Regions from separate parts of the Bradyrhizobium japonicum USDA 6 genome, predicted to be linked through region 1. Evidence: riboswitches for the same ligand, from Rfam matches in the RefSeq annotation. Region 1 holds a riboswitch; each other region holds the start of a gene.
The links. A riboswitch is a leader RNA that binds a small molecule or an ion and turns the genes downstream of it on or off. The one in region 1 is predicted to bind cobalamin.
Positions count from the first base shown of each region.

Region 1 (4,650 bases):
TCGGCTTACTAGTTAGTGATTGCGCGTAGCGCCACCATTCCACGGTGATCGGCTTCGGCCGCACTACATCGCCAAACAGGATCGGGGGCCTAACGCAGCGCGAACCATAGGACTGAACCCATCCATTCCTTGTAAATGCGAAGCCGGCGAGTTGCTCGCTGAAGTACTGCACCATGTCATTACGCTCGAATTCGCCATGAACGAGGACGTCAAGACCGATGTCCTCCTGCCAACGTACGGCGCGGGCTATCTCCTCTTTGAGGAACCTGTCGTATTGCTCCTCGCTCATCGCACCTCGCGCATGCGCCGCGCGAGCATTTCGCACCGCTGTGGTCTGCGGAAACGATCCTATCGTCGTGGTGGGAAAAGCCGGTAGTCCAAAGCGTTCCCTTTGGATCTCGGAACGACGGGCAAACGGGGTGGCGCGCTGGCGCATCGTCTGATCGATCGCCCTCATTCGGACAGCGACGTTGGCATTATGGATCTTCGGCGAGGTCCGGCGGGCAGTCGCAGCGCATTCCGACTCGGCAAGAGCTAGCCCAACATTCTGGTCGCCTGCGAGTACCCGCGCCAGGATCGCAAGCTCACGCATCTTCTGAACCGAGAAAGCAAGCCAGCTCTTGACGTCGGACGCGAGCCCGGTCTCTAGTTCAACATCGACCGGCACGTGAAGCAGCGAGCAGGATGGAGCGAGCTGTACACGGTGCCTGCCAAGCTTCGCAATCGAGGGCTTCAGCCGCTGACGGAGCGACGGCAAGTTCGACCGCCACACATTCCGGCCGTCGATGACACCGAGCGACATGACGAGATCACTTCGGCCGTCAGCAACGATCTGATCCAATAGTTCTGGCGCTCGAACCAAATCGACGTGCAGACCGGAAATTGGCAGGCTCAAGGCAGTATCCAGATTGTCGCCTAGGGCGCCGAAATAGCTCGCAAGCATGATCTTGATAGCGGGTCCCTCCTTTGCGAACCGGTTATAGGCGTGCAGCAACGAATTTCGCGCCGCCTCATCCAGATCAAGGACCAGGCAGGGCTCGTCAAACTGAACCCAACTTGCCCCTCGTTTGGCTAATTCATGCAGAAGGTCGATATAGACGGGTATCAGATCATCGAGGAGAGAGAGGGGCTGGAACGCACTATCGGTACTCTTGCCGAGCTTTAAAAATGTGACCGGCCCGATCAGGACAGGGCGGGTCTGAAAGCCAAGAGCCCTCGCTTCCTCATACTCTTCGACGGGTTTGCGAGAGCACAGTCTGAACGCCTGTCCCCGGTAAAACTCAGGAACCATGTAGTGGTAGTTGGTATCGAACCACTTGGTCATTTCCTGCGCGGGCACGCCAGATCCCCGCGGGCTCTGGGCGCAACTCGCATCCTGCTCGCCGCATTGCGATCCGCGGGCCATGGCGAAGTACGTTTGGAGCGAAACGGATTCTCCGTTCGCGGCGTAGATCTCCGGGATTGCGCCAACCATGACGCTTGTATCGAGCACCTGATCATACAGCGAGAAGTCGTTTGACGGAATGATCGTGACGCCGAGCGATTTTTGACGAGCCCAGTTCGCTGCGCGTAGGCCGAATGCGTCTTCGTGCAACTGCTGTTCACTAATCTTTCCAGCCCAGTAGCTTTCTAGAGCGAGCTTGAGCTCACGCCTTGGGCCGATGCGTGGCGTTCCGAGCGTAGCAACTGGAAGAGAGAGAGGAGACATAGCGTTAACCCCTGTTGGGGACAAAGGCCATGGCGGACGCAGGCAGGAGAAGTCGCGCGTGCGACGGCTGCTTGGCGCACCACCGAGACACCCCGCCCGTGGACCAATATATTGTCGGGGCCGGTCTCCTGGCTTGCTGGTCATCGCTGCTGTCCGGCCTTCCCGAAGCCGTGCAGGCTTCAGCGACATCGTCGGACAGCGGCTCGCCGCTCACAGTTGCGGGGGCAGAGCCGGCATTTGCACCGGCTTCCCTCTTAGCTCCGGATCAATGGGAACCGGAGAACCTCGACGACTTGGATTATCGGCAGGAGAACTCTTCCGTCAACCTCTCAGATTATGTGCAAGCTAATCTGCGACATCCGCTAGCCGAATGACCGTGCATCTCTGTGACTTCACCATCTAGAAACATTCTCTCATCAGAGATGTCATAATCAGACATATCCTTCTCAGATGCCGGATAAGCATCGGAGCTGCCTTGAGGCGGAGCCGCACGCTAAATTGATGAAAGGGACAGAAGCAGCCTGCCGGCGGGAGTACCGACGTTATATCAGAGCGCTTTCAATGCGGCTTTGCGATTTCCAGAGGTTCGCCCAGCACCTCAGCTAGCCAGCTCTTCGCTCAACTAAAGGATCTGCGGCGAATAGGCCAAGGCACGTGGCGAAATTTAGCAACTGGCGAGGGGTTGATTTGCGTGCCACCCAGACTTCAGAGCTGGGATCAAGCCGGCTTGGTGCTTGGCAATCACGCAGCTCGAACGCGGGCGGCACGATAGCGAACCACACAGCTCAATGGCGGCAAACCCACTTCCGTCCACAGGCATCCGGCATCGAGGCGTTCAACTCTTCTGCTAAATATCCGGTGCGGGACATGGATGCACAAGCTGCGGCGGATACGCCAAACAGAAACATCGAAAACATGCAAAGGTCGGAAAGTCGACAAGAGTGACACAAACTCCGTGAAATTTTCCGCCTATTGCCTGGCACGAAGAATGCAGACCCTCGGAATGCCCAGTCTCCTCCTCTGGGCAGGTCCAGCTCAGCCAATTGACGCAGTCGCTGCCGGGGAAGTTAGCTGCGCATGACATAGAGGGGAGCGCCTGCTCGCGCGGGACAGCTAGCGGGTGCATCCCCGTAAACTTCTTGCGATGGCATAGCAGGTTCGAGGTTGCCTGCTTCACAAGATATTTGGATGAAACGCGATAGGCCGAGGGTTATGAAGAGAATGCCTGGAAGACCCGCGCTATGGCTTAGCGTGGTCGGATTTTTAATCTGCCTCGCCTGGCCGGCTGCCATGAGCAATAATATTCGGGCCAGCGACAGTCCCCTTGTCGAACGACTGAAGTCAACTTGGCGAGCGCAAGATGGTGAGACGATAGAACAAATTATCTCCAATGTCTCGAAGGTGGCACAGTTCGTGCCTCAAATGTGGGGCGTTGTTGAACTTGGCCAAAACGACTTTATTTTCGTTTCGTGGACCAGACACCGGGACAACAAATCGGACGAACAGTACGTTATCGCCTGGAAGATCGCCCTCGACGGCACGCTTGAACTTGCGTCGACTTATGCGAAGCCGATGGAATTGGGCTGGCGCGCCCTGGCGCTCTCCCTAATCGCCAGTGAAGTCGCAGATGGCGAAAGGGACGCAAATCTTCGCTTTCTGCATGATCCGGCCAACTTCAACTTTGTGACTACCCCGCAAGGCCGGCTCGGCGATCTTCTGCGGCAGGGCCGCTGCACTATCATTGAACCAGTTGGAGTGGACTACTTACCGAAGCGGAATGATAAACCGGCCGAGAAGGGTGGCGTGTGGCGCGTTCTGCTCTTGGTGAATTGTAGTATCCAAGGACCACGTTATTTTACACACAACGGGGTCATCACTTTCGAGAAGAGAGAAGGACAGGATTGGGAGCCACAATCCTCCTTTGCCAAACGCATCGCGAAATTTCCCCCTGGCTCCTGGTTCCAACGCACCGAGCCAAAAGAAGAGGAAGACTTAGGAGAGCCAAGGCCTGAGTAAACCGCCGCAGAGCAACATCTTGCCGCAGTGGCGGAGCGCCTCGAACCTATTGCAAGACATACGCGCTCTACACTTGCTTTGTTTTAGCATCCGCAACGGTCCGGGTGCCTTTCTCGCAGCAGTCCGTCCCGTCGCAAGAAGGTCGGGCCGCGCGATTCCGTTTGTTCCGCCTAGTGTCAGCGGCGCGCACGAGCTTGCGAGATGTGGTTTTCCCGCCTTCACTCCACCCGGTGTGAGGACATCAGTTTGCGTAGCAACGTCGAAGGCACCAGGAAATGAGTGCTGAGACGAAGCCGGCGAGGAAGTTACCGGAAACCGTTCACCGGTAGCAACCCAGCATACCGCTGGGCGCTTGCGCATTTCGGAGCGTGCAGACCGGGAAGCTCAGAGCCGTACGCAAGAACGTCGAGGACCAGACTGGCTCGGCCCTAGCTTATCTGGCACCCATTCGTCTGCACGTCATAGATCCGGATTTCGAAGCATGGAAAACACTTCTATAACTGTGCTCCACCTGCCCTGGTCGACATCAACGATCATCCTGCCGGGCGGAAAAGGCATCGGATTTGCGCGGTTTGCTCGCGCAAGGAGCTAAGTTATGCGCGGGCGTCTACGCTGAACTCCATTGCGTCTTCTTCTAAATCGGTCAGAGCGAGCCAGACAAGATTTTTCACATCTTTTCGTGTGAAATGCGAAATTTCATCGCAGAACCGTCGGCAGCGGCAAGATTGCCGCTGGGAGCCGTGGCCGACCAGAACAAGGTTGCTCCTCAGCGCCTGACTCCACCGCGAGCGCCGGCGCTTCATAGTCGGTCTCCTTTTTTGCAAAACACAACATTCCGGGGTTCGGGTTTGTTCAGCATCGCCCGTTCGGCCCGCCCGCGAGGATTTCCCCCTCAGGTGGAGGGTACAGCGCGGTCCTAGTGAGAG
Region 1 covers NC_017249.1:8,044,707-8,049,356, forward strand. Annotated here, with positions in the region: gene metE (5-methyltetrahydropteroyltriglutamate--homocysteine S-methyltransferase) at 1-1,708, opposite strand, end outside; cobalamin riboswitch at 1,810-2,011, opposite strand; gene BJ6T_RS46375 (hypothetical protein) at 2,363-2,653, shown strand; gene BJ6T_RS37495 (hypothetical protein) at 2,999-3,724, shown strand.

Region 2 (4,650 bases), 1.4 Mb from region 1:
GCGCCCATGTGCACGACGGCATCGATGGCCTGCCGGCGGAGCCAGAGATAGAACGCGACATAGGCATGGCGCGGCGTGCGGGCGAGATCGTGATAGTCGGCTTCGCGCGTGGCCGCATCGCCGCGCTCCGGCTGAACCGCGATGACCGACCGGCCACTTGCGATGGCCGCGAATTGAAATGCACCGTCGCGACAGCCCGGATCATCCTCCGGCGCGCCCCAGGCCTGCGCGAGATCATCCTGCAAGGCTTGCGGCAGGCGCGAGAGCGCGGCGCGGTAATCGGCGACGCTCCAGGTCAGTTGCTGCTTCAGCAATGTTTCGCCGAGCGCCTGAACCGGCGCAACATCGAAGCCGGCCTCCCCCAGATCGGACAACAGCGCCTCGACCGACGCCAGCGCATCGAGCCCGACCGCATGCGCGATCTGATGCGGACGGCCCGGGTAGTTCGAGAGCACGAGCGCCACCCGCTTCCCGGCGGCCGGCGTCTCGGCGAGGCGCCGCCGGGCCGCAACGCGCGCGGCGACGGCCTTGACGCGCTCCTCATCGGGCCGGTGCGCCAGATGCGAAAATTGCAGATCGGGATCGCGCTCCGCGGCCGATTTGAAGCTCACCACGCCCGCGAACAGGCGGCCGTCGACCTCCGGAAGCACCACGTGCATCGCGAGATCGCCGGGCGACAGGCCGCGCAGCGATTCCGCCCAGTCCTCGCGCCGTGCCGATGAGAGCGCGACCTGGAAGACGGGACACGATGCCGCATCGAACGGTGTCGTGCCGTCGTCGCCCATCGCCGAGAACGCCGTCGCGTTGACGATCGCGGCCGGAGGATTCGTCGCGAAATACGCCCGCAGCCAGTCCGCAACGCCGGGAGCCTTCAGCGAGGTGACGAACACGCCGTACGCGTCAAAGCCGCGCTCGCGCAGCGCCGCGATCAGGGCGTCGACCGGCCCGGTATCCGCGGCGGTGAGGTAGGAACGATAGAAGGTCACGAGCGCGAGCGGCCTTCCCTCGCCGGCCATCGGCGCAGCGATGACGCCACGCGCGGGCTCGTAAAAGCCCATCTCGGGCAGGTTCATCTCGCCGACGACCGGGCCCGCGTAAAGGCCCGAGGCCAGCGCGAGCTGCGCGATCGCGGCCTGGGCGGCAACGGGACCCCCGGTATCGCAGAGCACCTTGAGCCGGCGCAGCGTCGAAACCGGCAGGGTCGAATAGGCATCGAGCCGCGTGTCGTCGCGGCCGTCGGCCGGCAGCACGGCCAGCACAATGTTGCGGTCCTTCGCGAGCTGCTGCAGGGCCGCGAGCCCGTACGGCCAATAGGACTCACCGCCGATCAGGCGCACCAGAATGCCGCGTGCCTGCGACAGCGTGCGCTCGATATAGGTGTCGACCGACAACGGATGACGCAGCTCGGCGAGATTGGCGAGCCGCAGCGACGGCAGGCTGCTGCGGCCGCGCCGCCAGCCGGCCGCGAACGCCGCAAGGTCGGAATCCGAGTACGAGAGCACCACGAGATCGGCCGGGTCCTGGCCGATGTCCCTTGGCGTCGCGGTCTCCTCGAGACCGCGGCTCTCGCGGAAGACGACGTGCATCAGATACCAAGTCCTGAAAGACCAAGTCCTGCCTTGATCGCGGCCTCGTCGATATCGCCGTGCTCGCCGATCACGACGAGCTTCGACTGCCTGAGAGCTGCGCCCCAGGGCTTGTCGAACTGGTGGCGCACGCGCTCGCCGACCGCTTGCAGCAACAGGCGCATCGGCTTGCCCGCGACCGCGATATAGCCCTTGACGCGCAGCACGTTCTGCTCGCGCGAAAGACGCTGCACCGACGCGACCAGTACGTCGATGTCGCTGACCTCCGGAAGATCGATCACGACGGAGGCGAAATCGTCGTGCTCGTGATCCTCCTCGCCGTCGTGATGCGAGGGCCGCGCGGCGAGATCGTTCTCGGCGGCGGCGCCGAGGCCGAGGATGACGCGCGCATCGATCGCGCCATCGGTGACGGATAGCATCGGCACCCGGCGCGGCATCTCCGCGGTGATGGCGGCCTTGGCGGCTTCGATCCCTGCGGCCCCCGCAAGATCGGCCTTGGTCAGCAGCACGATGTCGGCGCAGGCGATCTGGTCCTCGAACACCTCCGACAGCGGCGTCTCGTGGTCGAGATTTTCATCCGCCGCGCGCTGCGCTTCCACGGCCGCCGGGTCCGGCGCAAAACGGCCGGCGGCAACAGCCTCGGCATCGGCGAGCGCGATCACGCCGTCGACCGTGATCCGCGAGCGGATCTCCGGCCAGTCGAACGCCTTCAGCAGCGGCTTCGGCAACGCCAGGCCCGAGGTCTCGATCAGGATGTGATCTGGCCGCACCGGCCGCGCCAAGAGCTTCTCCATGGTCGGAATGAAATCGTCCGCAACGGTACAGCAGATGCAGCCATTGGCGAGCTCGACGATGTTCTCCTCCGGGCAATTCGCATCGGCGCAGGATTTCAGGATCTCGCCATCGACACCCTCGCTGCCGAACTCGTTGACGAGCACCGCGAGCTTCTTGCCATCGGGGTTTGCGAGCAGATGCTGGATCAGCGTCGTCTTGCCGGAGCCGAGAAAACCCGTGACCACCGTCACAGGGACTTTTGCGAGCGAGTTCATTCGGCGGCCTCCGGCACAACGGCAATGGGGGGAATGCGGGCAAGCGATTGCTTGCGGAAGATTTCGGGACGGCTGCGCCAGGGCACGAGACCGTCGGGCGCGGCGGCATAGGCCGCGGCACCCGCGACCACGTCACTCGCATGGGCCTCCGACAGACGGCCATAGACATAGGACCAGCGGCCGGGCGCGCTGAGCGCAACCGAGCAGCCCTGGCTGCATGCCGACAGGCATTCAACGGGAACCACATTGACGCCCTCGGGCACGCCGGCGTCGAGGATCGCACCATGCAGGCGCTTGCCGGGCGTCGCCTCACCCTCGTCGAGCGTCTGGCCGGCACGGCAGGTAATACAGACGTGAAGTGTGACGGTCATCGCCTCTTCCAGGATAAACAGCGGGAGGCGAAGAGGCACACGGACCATTCCCCCGAAGGTCCGTTTCCCCGTCGCGGAACACCCCGTCCGCCGGTCCAAAACTCGTCCGCGCTGGCAGGTCTCCCGGCTTGCGGAGCAGGGCTTTTGGCCCTTCGATCCCCGCCTTCCCGATCCCCTGGGGGATCAGTGGCTTCGGGCATCTCTCCGGTCACGGTCGCGGGGGCGGCTGCAGTTTGGAGCCGAATCTTGTCGATTCGGACCCTATCGCATTCCCTCTTCGCCTGTCATAGGACAGGAACCAACGCCGGGCCACCATTTGCCCCCGGCCGCCTCTTGTCAAGCCGAAGGACCCTGTCAGATGACGCCTGAACCGGATACCCAAACGGCCGAGGAAACCGACGCCCGCCACGCCGCGAAAATGGCGAAAATCAAGGTCGCCCGCGACAAGATCATGGCGACCAAGAGCGGCGAAAAGGGCCTCATCATCGTCCATACCGGCGCCGGCAAGGGCAAGTCCTCATCCGCCTTCGGCATGATCGTCCGCTGTGTCGCCCATGGCTTCCCCTGCGCGGTCGTGCAGTTCATCAAGGGCGCCTGGGACACCGGCGAGCGGCGCCTGCTCACCGGCCATTTCGGCGAGCTCTGCCAGTTCCATGCGATGGGCGAAGGTTTCACCTGGGAGACGCAGGACCGCGCCCGCGACATTGCCGCGGCACAGGCCGGCTGGGCGAAGGCCAAGGAGCTGATATCAGATTCCAATCTTCGCATGGTCGTGCTCGACGAGATCAACATCGCGCTGCGCTACGATTATCTCGACATCGCCGAGGTCATCGACTTCCTGAAAACGCACAAGCCCCCCATGACCCATGTCGTGCTCACCGGGCGCAACGCCAAGGACGAGCTGATCGAGATCGCCGATCTCGTCACCGAGATGACGCTGGTCAAGCACCCCTTCCGCTCCGGCATCAAGGCGCAAGCCGGCGTCGAGTTCTGAATTCGATGGCGCGCGCATTGATGATCCAGGGGGCCGGCTCGGACGTGGGCAAGTCGCTCATCGTCGCCGGCCTCGCGCGCGCCTTCACGCGGCGCGGCCTGCGCGTGCTGCCGTTCAAGCCGCAGAACATGTCGAACAACGCGGCCGTCACTGTCGACGGCGGCGAGATCGGTCGGGCCCAGGCGCTCCAGGCGCTGGCCGCTGGCGTCGAGCCGCACACCGACATGAACCCGGTGCTGCTGAAGCCCGAAACCGATGTCGGCGCACAAATCATCGTCCAGGGAAAGCGCATCGCGACCGCGCGGGCGCGTGAATATGCGGCGATGAAGCCCTCGCTGATGGGCGCGGTGCTGGAGAGTTTCGAGCGGCTGAAGGCGCGCGCCGATCTGGTGCTGGTCGAAGGCGCCGGCAGCCCGGCCGAGGTCAACCTGCGCAAGGCCGACATCGCCAATATGGGCTTTGCGCGCAAGGCCGACGTCCCCGTCGTGCTGGTCGGCGACATCGACCGCGGCGGCGTCATCGCCCAGCTCGTCGGCATCAGGACGGTGATCGACCCCGACGATGCCGCGATGATCCAGGGTTTCGTCATCAACAAGTTCCGCGGCGACCCCTCGCTATTCGACGACGGCTACAAGCTGATCGAGCAAAAG
Region 2 covers NC_017249.1:6,606,418-6,611,067, forward strand. Annotated here, with positions in the region: gene cobN (cobaltochelatase subunit CobN) at 1-1,586, opposite strand, end outside; gene cobW (cobalamin biosynthesis protein CobW) at 1,586-2,635, opposite strand; gene BJ6T_RS31195 (DUF1636 family protein) at 2,632-3,006, opposite strand; cobalamin riboswitch at 3,103-3,324, opposite strand; gene cobO (cob(I)yrinic acid a,c-diamide adenosyltransferase) at 3,365-4,000, shown strand; gene BJ6T_RS31205 (cobyric acid synthase) at 4,006-4,650, shown strand, end outside.
Region 2: it holds a riboswitch for cobalamin, as region 1 does, so the genes downstream of both, BJ6T_RS31195 (DUF1636 family protein) here and metE (5-methyltetrahydropteroyltriglutamate--homocysteine S-methyltransferase) in region 1, are expected to answer to the same signal.

Region 3 (4,650 bases), 1.2 Mb from region 1:
CTTGCGCTCGATGTCGAAGGCCGAGAACGTGGCCTCCGCGCGCTTGTCGGCCGACAGCAGCTTCACGCCGGTCTCGTAGGTCCGCGACGTCGTGAGCAGCAGTGGCGTCGTGGGCCTGAGGATGAAGATGTTCGCCACCGTCGGGTCGGCTGCCGTCGCGTACTGGCTGTAAAGCATTACGCCGGGCGCGATGTCCCAGGTGTAGCCGATGCGTCCGGTGACCGGATTGAACGTCTTGGAGAAAGGATAGTTGGCTTTCAGGAGGCCATTCTCGTCGAAGCGGGTCCGCGATAGCTCGATATTCTCAAAACGGATGCCGCCGATCAGCGCGAAGGTCGAGGTCAGCTTGAGCCGGTCCTCGAACGACAGCGAGGTGGTGTCGAGATGGGTGTAGATCTTCTCGTCGCTGCGCGGGCCGTAGAGGCCGCGATCCGGGTTGAGGAGGTCGACGTAGTCGTTGAAGAACAGCGTGTCCTGCGAGACGTTGAACTGGTTGCTGCTCGCCGCCACGGTGGCGACGAAGCGATTGTCCATTCCGCCGAGACTGGAATTAACGGTGAGGTCGGTGATGTTGCCGTAGAGTCGCTGGGCGTGATCCAGCGCCAGACGTTCGCGATAGATACTCTGCGCGCCTGCGAAATTGCCTACGGTCTGGTCGAACGACGAAATCTCGTTGTTGAACCAGTGCCGGTGGGCGTCATAGCCATAGACCTGGCTTTTCAGCGAGACGTTGTTGGTGATGTCCCATTGAAAGCCGCTGCGTAGCCAGAGCTCGCCAGCGCCGCTGTGATTGTCGAGAACGTTGTAGTTCGTGGTCAGCGTGCGCGCGTCGATGGTGACAGGTACCGGCGTGCCGCCGCCGAGGTAATAGTTGCTCCACCGACCGGACACGATGCCGTTCGTCGGCACGATGCCCGGCGCGTTCGCGGGCACCAGCGGTGTTCCCCAGTAGAAGCGGTCGTTGTCCTGCCTGTATTCGGCCGCGCCCCAGATCTTCAGGTTCTCGTTGACGCGATAGTTCAGCTGGCCCGAAACGTTGCTGAGCTTCGAATAGGTGTCGTCGATAAAGCCCTTGTTGTTGAAATGGCTGATGTCAAAGCGGTAGTCGAGGCCGTTGATCAGCGTGCTGCCGCCCGAGCCGTAACCGGCGCGATAACCGTTGAAGGAATCGTAGGACGTGAAGGCGTCGTTGATAATAGGCCCGGTATGCGGCACCTTGTTCACGTAGTTGATGGCGCCGCCGGTCGCGCCGAGGCCCGCCACCAGCGAGTCCGGTCCCTTGATGATCTCGACCTGCTGGAGGCCAGCCACGTCCATGGGACGGCCGGTCATGGTCGACGGCCCGATCGGGATGCCGTTGTAGAGCGTGGAGATCTGGTCGCCGGAAAAGCCACGCATCGAGAAGATGGCGGGCGCGCCGGGCGCATCGCCGCCGATGACGCCGACCGCCGCCTTGGCGACGTCGGTCGTGGTCCTGATGCCGAGATCCTCCATCGTCTTCTGACTGATGACCTCGACGGTCGCCGGCATTTCCCGCGCCGTGATGCCGAGCCGGGAGCCGACGTCGGTGACGGCGGCCGTGTTGAGCGGCGTCTGCACCGGGCCGCTCGGAGCTTGCGTGGCCGGAACGGCGACAGCAGGGGCGCCACGATTGCGTCCCGCGGCGCGCCGGGCCGCGCGCGGCTTCTGGGTGCCGGGGCTTATGGCGGGAGCCTGTCTCTGAGCAGGCGGGGTGACGATCACCGGGCCAACCTCCCGGGAGCGGTTGTCCTGCGCCGCGCTTTGCGCGAGCGCCGCGGACCACAAGGACACCGACGAGAGCAGGGTAATCAGGAAAGCACGCGACAACGCTGGCCTCGCGCCAGCACGGAAATAAAGATTTTGCATGACAACGCTCTGCGGCGACGCAAACAAACCGTCACCGCGGTTGCCTTAGTCATCCACCTTCGCCCCAGGCGGCGGATGCACCGGCTACTTGTCCGACATCAGGGCACCCCGCCCAATGCGTTCGCGCGTGACCATGGCTGGTAGCAGGTTTCCTGGCTCGCGGGTCATCGCCTTCGACCACCTTCCCAGAGGCCCAAGCGGGGCTCCAGTGGTTCGTTTGGTCGTCGGCTATCCGCCTACAGTTGCGGGGGCAGCCGCGGAATTGCCCACTGAGGTGGACGCACCGCATTCCCTTGAAGAGCCCTTGCGGGCACTACCGATCACGAAACTGGCATCCGGGGATGGGCGCGTCAACATCCCCGCGGGCTGCTGGACGGACCGGTCGGTCGATGGCGGCCTTGTGTTGCCGATTTGCACGATAGTCCGAGGGACCGCGACGAAACGTCCAACCCGGCCTCCGGACGAGCCTGGGTAACGAACGCTTGACCACGATCAATGACTGCCTTTGGTGTCCGAATATGCTACTGAGACCGAGTTCCGGCCCGACAAGGTAAGTCGATATTGATGCAGTTCGTCCGTACCATCCTGGCAGTCGCCATCGCCATCTCCCTGGCGATGCTGCCGGTTGGCGCGTCCGCGGCGAACCTCGCAATGTCGTCGGATGGCATGCAGACGGCCATGCACATGAGCGGCGACGCCGCCATGTCGATGGACGATTGTTGTCCCGACATGAAGGGAACGGGCTCCCATAGCGGCGACTACAAGTGCGGGATGGGCTTCTGCTGCGTCGGCGGGACCATCGCGCTCGGTGATGTCAGGCCTGTGGCGTTCGAACGTCTCGCCGTCGTGGCCAGCACGATGGCTATTCCCCCGGATCAGGTCGTTTCCTTCCGTGGCGGCAGTCCTCCTTTCCGACCTCCTCGAATCTGATCTCGCAAAGCCCGAGACGCGAGCGGCATGCCTGCTCGCGACGACGACTGACGTGCGCGCTTCACGCGCCACGGCGAAAGATCAATTCATGAGGACAGGACAATGCTTTCCAAAATCAGCACCGCGGCTCTCGCCGCCACCCTTTCGCTTGCCGCGTCCGCCGCGATGGCGGGCGCGGGCGACTACGCCTTCGAGCCCGTCACGCCGCAGATGAAGAAGGGCGAAGACGTCACGCTCGCCGTTCGGCTGACGAACAAGCAGACCGGCAAGCCGATACCGGACGCGGTCATCTTCAAGACCCGCCTCGACATGGCCCCGGACGGGATGGCCGAGATGGAATCGGCGGTCGCGCCGCTGCCGTCCAGGGAGCCGGGTGTGTACGCCTTCAAGACGGACCTGCCGATGGCTGGCCGCTACCAGATGACGCTGTCCGTGAAGGTGCAGGGCGAACCGGAGACGGTCACCGGCAAGGTGATCGTCACGGCGGTCAAGTGAGCGTTCGGGCGCTGCCCGGCGGCGCCCGACATTCCCCATTTTCCTTCACACGGACGCGCGCTCCCGGGCGCGCGGATACACGACATGAAAACGCTGCGTCTCCTGACGGCACTTGTGCTGGGCGGCGGCCTGGTCCTGGCCGGCGACTACTGGCATTCGAACGGTGCGGGCTGGCTCGCTGAGGCCGACATGACATCGGCTGCGGCTGCCGCGGAGCGAACGCCGCTCTACTACCGCGATCCAAGCGGTGCGCCGCTCTGGTCCGCGGGTCCGAAGAAGGACGACCGCGGGCGGGACTATCTGCCGGTCTACGACGACGATGGCGCGGCCGTCGCGCCGGCGCCGCCGAAGGCGCAGGCGGCTTCGCCGCGAAAAATCCTCTACTACCGCAATCCCATGGGGCTGCCCGATACGTCGACCGTCCCAAAGAAAGATCCGATGGGGATGGACTATGTCGCCGTTTACGAAGGCGACGACGCCGACGACGGCACGGTGAAGCTGTCGCCCGGCAAGATCCAGCGCGCGGGCGTGAAGTCCGAGCCCGTCGCGCGGCGCTCGATCCGGGTCTCGGTGAAGGCGCCCGGCACGATCCAGCTCGATGAACGCCGCGTGTCGGTGATCGCGATGCGCGCCGAAAGCTTCGTGCAGAAGGTCGCCGACGTGACGACCGGCACGCGCGTGAAGGCCGGCCAGCCGCTGATGGAGATCTACAGTTCGGCGGTGGCGTCCGCGGCGGCGGAATATCTCGCGACGATCACCTCCAAGACGGTCGGCGGTGTCGAGATGTACGGCCGCGGCTCGCGGCAGCGGCTGGTCAATCTCGACGTTCCCGAGTCCGTCATCGCGGAGATGGACAAGACGCGCACCGCGCCCGTGTCCATACGCTGGTCCGCGCCGCGCGACGGGGTCGTGCTCGAACGCAACGCGATCGAAGGGATGCGGGCCAATCCCGGCGACGTCCTGTTCCGGATCGCGGACACCTCGGTCGTCTGGGCGCTGGTCGACGTGGCCGAGCGCGATCTCGGCAACATCGCGGTGGGGCAGTCCGTCGCGGTGCGCGCGCGCAGTTTCCCCGGCCGAAGCTTCACCGGGACAATCGCCGTCGTCTATCCGCAGGTGAACCGCGACACGCGAACCGTTCGCGTCAGGATCGAGCTTGCCAATCCGGACGCTGTGCTGCTGCCGGACATGTACGTCGATGCGGACATCGACACGGCCGATGCCGCGCCCGTCCTGGCGATACAGGACAGCGCGGTGCTCGACACCGGCAGCCGGCAGGCCGTCCTCGTCGACAAGGGGGAAGGGCGCTTCGAGCCGCGGGAAGTCAAGCTCGGCCGT
Region 3 covers NC_017249.1:6,835,252-6,839,901, reverse strand. Annotated here, with positions in the region: gene BJ6T_RS32135 (TonB-dependent receptor) at 1-1,887, opposite strand, end outside; cobalamin riboswitch at 2,013-2,220, opposite strand; gene BJ6T_RS32130 (hypothetical protein) at 2,452-2,817, shown strand; gene BJ6T_RS32125 (FixH family protein) at 2,920-3,312, shown strand; gene BJ6T_RS32120 (efflux RND transporter periplasmic adaptor subunit) at 3,397-4,650, shown strand, end outside.
Region 3: it holds a riboswitch for cobalamin, as region 1 does, so the genes downstream of both, BJ6T_RS32135 (TonB-dependent receptor) here and metE (5-methyltetrahydropteroyltriglutamate--homocysteine S-methyltransferase) in region 1, are expected to answer to the same signal.

Region 4 (4,650 bases), 1.5 Mb from region 1:
GAGCCTGAGATCGAGGCTGATCAACGGCTGCACGTTCAGCGCGCGCAGCACCAGCCGATGCCCCTGCTCCGCCGATTGATGCGACGGCAGCAGGAATGGCTGACACGACGGGTTCAGCCGCACCGCCGCCAGCGCTGCCACCGATACGATGAAGCCATCGATCAACACGGGAATGCGGGCTTGCGCAGCCGCAATGATGGCGCCGCAGATCGCCGCGATTTCGAGGCCCCCGACGCCGCACAGGATCTTTTCCGGCGAAGCGCCCGCAACGCCATGCCGCGCGATCGCAGCGTCGATCACGCGCGCCTTGTGCGCACGGCCGGCCGCATCGACGCCGGTACCGCTGCCCGCGATCTCCTCGGCACTGATGCCGAGCAGGCTCGCCGCAATCGCCGCCGACGTCGTGGTATTGCCGATGCCCATCTCGCCGAAGATCAGGAGATCGGGCCTGCCGGCGTCTGCGCGCGCGACTGCGCGCTGACCGGCTTCGAAGGCGAATGCCAGCTCCGTGGGGGTGAGTGCGGCTTCCACGCTGAAATCGCGCGTGCCCTGGCGCGGCTTGTCGGTGACGACGCCCGCGATCGCCTCTTGGGCCAGGGTGCCGGCGTCGACGACCTCAAGGTTTGAGCCGAGCTCACACGCCAGCACCGAGATCGCGGCACCGCCTGAGGCGAAATTCGCCATCATCGCGATGGTCACTCCTTGCGGATAGGCAGACACGCCCTGCGCGACGATGCCGTGATCGCCGGCGAAGATAATGATCGGCACCCGCGCGGCGCGCGGCTGCTCGGTCGCCTGCAGGCCCGCAAGCTCGACCGCAAGCTGCTCCAGCCGGCCGAGCGCGCCGGCTGGTTTTGTGAGTTGCGCCTGACGCGCGAGCGCCGCCTCGCGATGGACGGCGGAGACATCGGGGCATTTCCGGGTGACCCATTCAGGGAGCATGCTGCCTCGCTTACGGCCTGCGCTTGAGAATGTAGCTGTCCATGATCCAGCCATGCCGTTCGCGCGCATCCTGTCGCGCGGCGACGATGTGCGGGCCGATCTCGGCCAGAACGCCCGACATCACGATCTGATCGGGCATGCCGAGATAGGCGCCCCACCAGATGTGCAGTCTCGCCGGATCGAGCGACTGGAATGCCGTGCCGCCATCGAGCATCACCACCACGGTGTCGACGCCCTGCGGCCAGCCGCCTTCGCGCAAGCGGCGCCCGGTCGTAACCAGGAAGGGCTCGCCGATGTCGTTGAGCGGCAGCGCATGCGCCGCGCACAGCGCCTGGATCGAGGTGATGCCGGGCACGACGTCGATCCTTGGCAGGGGATCGAGCCGCCGCGCAATGCGCAGCGAGGAATCGTAGAGCGAAGGGTCGCCCCAGATCAGCAGCGCGACCTTGCCTTCACCTTCGAGCTGGCTCGCGATCGTCTGCGACCAGGCCGCGGCCACGGCGTCGTGCCAGTCGTCCACGCCCTTGTGATAGTCCGCTTCACCGGCATCGCGCACGGGAAGGTCGAACTCGGCAATGCGCGTCGTTTGATTGGTGAGCACATCCGCGCAGATCGTCCGCCTGAGATCTGCAAGATCGGACTTCGCCGTCCCCTTGCGCGGGATCAGGATGAGATCGGCCGCGTTGATGGCTTGAACGGCGGCGCGCGTGAGCTGCCCGGGATCGCCGCAACCGATGCCTATCAGGGAGAGCGTGAGCATCGCGCGTGCAGGGGCGGCCGTGACGGCCGCCCCTTTGTCTCTTAAGCCGCGTTGTGCAGGCGCGGCGTGACGAGGCCCGGCGCGGTGACGCCGCGCAGCGATTTCGCCAGTGCCAGCACGGCGAGATCGGCGAGCGGCTCGATCACGATGACGAGTGCGTAGGAGGCCGCGAAGGTCGCGATGTTGACGAGGTTGGTCGCACCGAAGCCGGAGCCATAGAGCGCCCAGAACGCGACCCAGGCGATGACGCCGGCCTGATACGTGGTCGAAAGCGCCAGCGCCTGGCGATAGCTGAGATCGACATAGGCGGTGTTGCGGGCAATAATCCGCGTGGCGATCGCCTGGATCGCGAACAGCGGCACCAGCAGCGTGGTGACGTTCATGCCGTATTGCGGCAGGTCGGGTGGCTCGAAGAACACGCCCTGGAACAGCAGGCCGAACGCGAGGCCGAAGGCCGCGGGCGCTGCCCCAAACAGCAGGAACAGGGTCGAGCCGAGGATGAAGTGCACCTCGGAGACGCCGACCGGGAAATGCGGCAGGATCTCGAAGAAGACGAACACGAGGCCCGTGGTGGCGAGCGTCCGCGCCGCGAACGAGGTAATGCCCTGCTCGCGCACGGTCTCGACCGCGAGCTTCAGCGCAACGCCGCCGACGGCGATGCCGGTTGCGTAACTCAACACGAGCTTGGCGCCCGAGACGACTCCGGGTTCGATATGCATGGTTCAGTTCCTTCCTGCCGTCACACCCGACGGCCTTGGCCACAAAACATGCACGGCCGGTCTCCTGGCTCGCGGTTCACTGGGGTTCTCCGGCCTTCCCGAGCCTCGCGGCCCAGTGGCTGATCGGAGCCCCTCACCGCTTACAGTCGCGGGGCGGCTGGGGTTTTGGGCGGCGCAACTGTCCGCCCACCCCCATTCCCGATTATGCTCCGGCGGTTTGCGCCGCCTCGAGCACCATGCGTCTCCTGTGTGCCCCTTTCGCCAGCCGGGCGTCAAGGGGCGAAGGGCGGCCGGGACGGTCATGACGGATAATCGCCCGCCAGCGCGCCGAACAGGATCACGGCGGCCGTCGAGGCAGCGCCACCCCGCGCAAGCTGTTCGGCCAGCTCGGCAATGGTGGTGCGGACCAGCCGCTCGTCGGGACGGCCGAGGGATTCGGCGAACAGGGCCGGGGTATCAGGGGCGAGGCCGTGCTCGATCAATTTTGCGACAAGCGCCGGAAAGGTGCGCCGGCCCATATAGACCACGGTGGTCGCTTCGGGATCCGCCAACGCCGCCCAGTTCAAATTCTGCGGCAGCTCGCCGGTGACATCGGCCCCGGTCACGAACTGCACCCGGCGCGAGGTGTGGCGCCGGGTCAGGGGAATGCCGGCTTGCGCGGCGGCGACACAGGCCGAGGTTATTCCGGGAATGATCTCGTAGCCGATGCCGGCTTCGCGCAGCGCCTCCAGCTCCTCCTCGAGCCGGCCAAAGATACCGGCATCGCCCGATTTCAGCCGCACCACACGGACGCCGGCCGCGGCATAGTCGACCAGCAGGCGGTTGACGTGGTGCTGCTTGGTCGAGGGCCGCCCTGCCCGTTTCCCGACCGCGACGAGATTGGCGCCGGGCCGGGCCAGATCGAGGATCGCGCCCGAGGCAAGATCGTCATAGAGCACGACGTCGGCATCGCGCAGCCGCGCGGCGCCTTTGACCGTGAGGAGCTCGGGGTCGCCGGGGCCGGCCGAGATGAAAGTGACAAAACCGCTCACCGGTCCTCCGCGATCAGATGGAAGAACGTGCCGGTGGCATAGCCGCGGCGCGAGCCGGTCTCGGCGATGACCGCGCCTGTTGCATCGTGCACGACCGCGAGCGGCGTATCCGGCTGCGCGACAATCGTCGAATAGTGGAACTCGTGGCCGCGCAGGCGGGCGCCGACCTGATGGCCCGGCATCGGCGCGGCGAGCGCAGCGAGACGATAGCCGAGATGCATGCGGCGCTTGGCAAAGCTCGTCTCCAGTCCGAGCAGGCCCGTCATCTCATGACGAATGCCGTCGGCATCGGTCAGAGCGGCTCCCAGCACCATATAGCCTCCGCATTCGCCGTGCACCGGCCGTGTGTCAGCGAAGGCGCGCAAGCCGCTGCGAAAGCGGGCATTGGCCGCGATCGTGCCGGCATGGAGCTCGGGATAGCCGCCGGGCAGCCAGCAGACATCCGCGCCCGCGTCAGGCGCTTCATCGGCAAGCGGCGAGAATATCGAGATCTCGGCGCCGGCCGCGCGCCAGGCCTCCAGCATGTGCGGATAGATGAAGGAGAACGCGGCATCGCGGGCCAACGCAATGCGCTGCCCGGGCGGCGTCACATTCATGCCGTTTGCCGCCGATTGCGGTGACCAGCTTGCTGCCGATCCCAGCACCGCATCGAGATCGACATGTTCGGCGACGAAGCGCGCGGCTTCGTCGATCAGCTTGCCGATCTCGGCCTGCTCCTCGGCCTGCACGAGGCCGAGATGCCGCTTCGGCAGGCTGATCTCGGCATGGCGCGGCAGCGCGCCGAACACGGCGATGCCGGCGTCGTTGAGCGCACGCCGCACGAGATCCTTATGACGTGGGCTGGCGACGCGATTGAGCACCACGCCGGCGAGGCGCACACCCGCGCGATAGTCACGAAGGCCTGCGGAGATCGCCGCCGCCGTCTGCGCCTGTCCGGAGGGATCGATCACCAGCAGCACCGGCCAGCCCAGCATCTCCGCAATGTCGGCCGTGGCGCCGGTGCCGGAGACGCCGCGCGCGGCGACGCCGTCGAACAGGCCCATCGAGCCCTCCGCGAGCACGACATCGGCGTCCGTGCCGCGACCGACGAGATGAGCAATCGTCCCGCGATCCATCGCCCAGCTATCGACGTTGACGGAAGCGCGCCCCGTCGCAGCGGCATGGAAGGCGGGATCGATATAGTCGGGTCCGCTCTTGA
Region 4 covers NC_017249.1:6,593,697-6,598,346, forward strand. Annotated here, with positions in the region: gene cobT (nicotinate-nucleotide--dimethylbenzimidazole phosphoribosyltransferase) at 1-942, opposite strand, end outside; gene cobF (precorrin-6A synthase (deacetylating)) at 953-1,702, opposite strand; gene BJ6T_RS31130 (energy-coupling factor ABC transporter permease) at 1,744-2,421, opposite strand; cobalamin riboswitch at 2,459-2,675, opposite strand; gene cobA (uroporphyrinogen-III C-methyltransferase) at 2,721-3,452, opposite strand; gene BJ6T_RS31140 (cobyrinic acid a,c-diamide synthase CobB) at 3,449-4,650, opposite strand, start outside.
Region 4: it holds a riboswitch for cobalamin, as region 1 does, so the genes downstream of both, BJ6T_RS31130 (energy-coupling factor ABC transporter permease) here and metE (5-methyltetrahydropteroyltriglutamate--homocysteine S-methyltransferase) in region 1, are expected to answer to the same signal.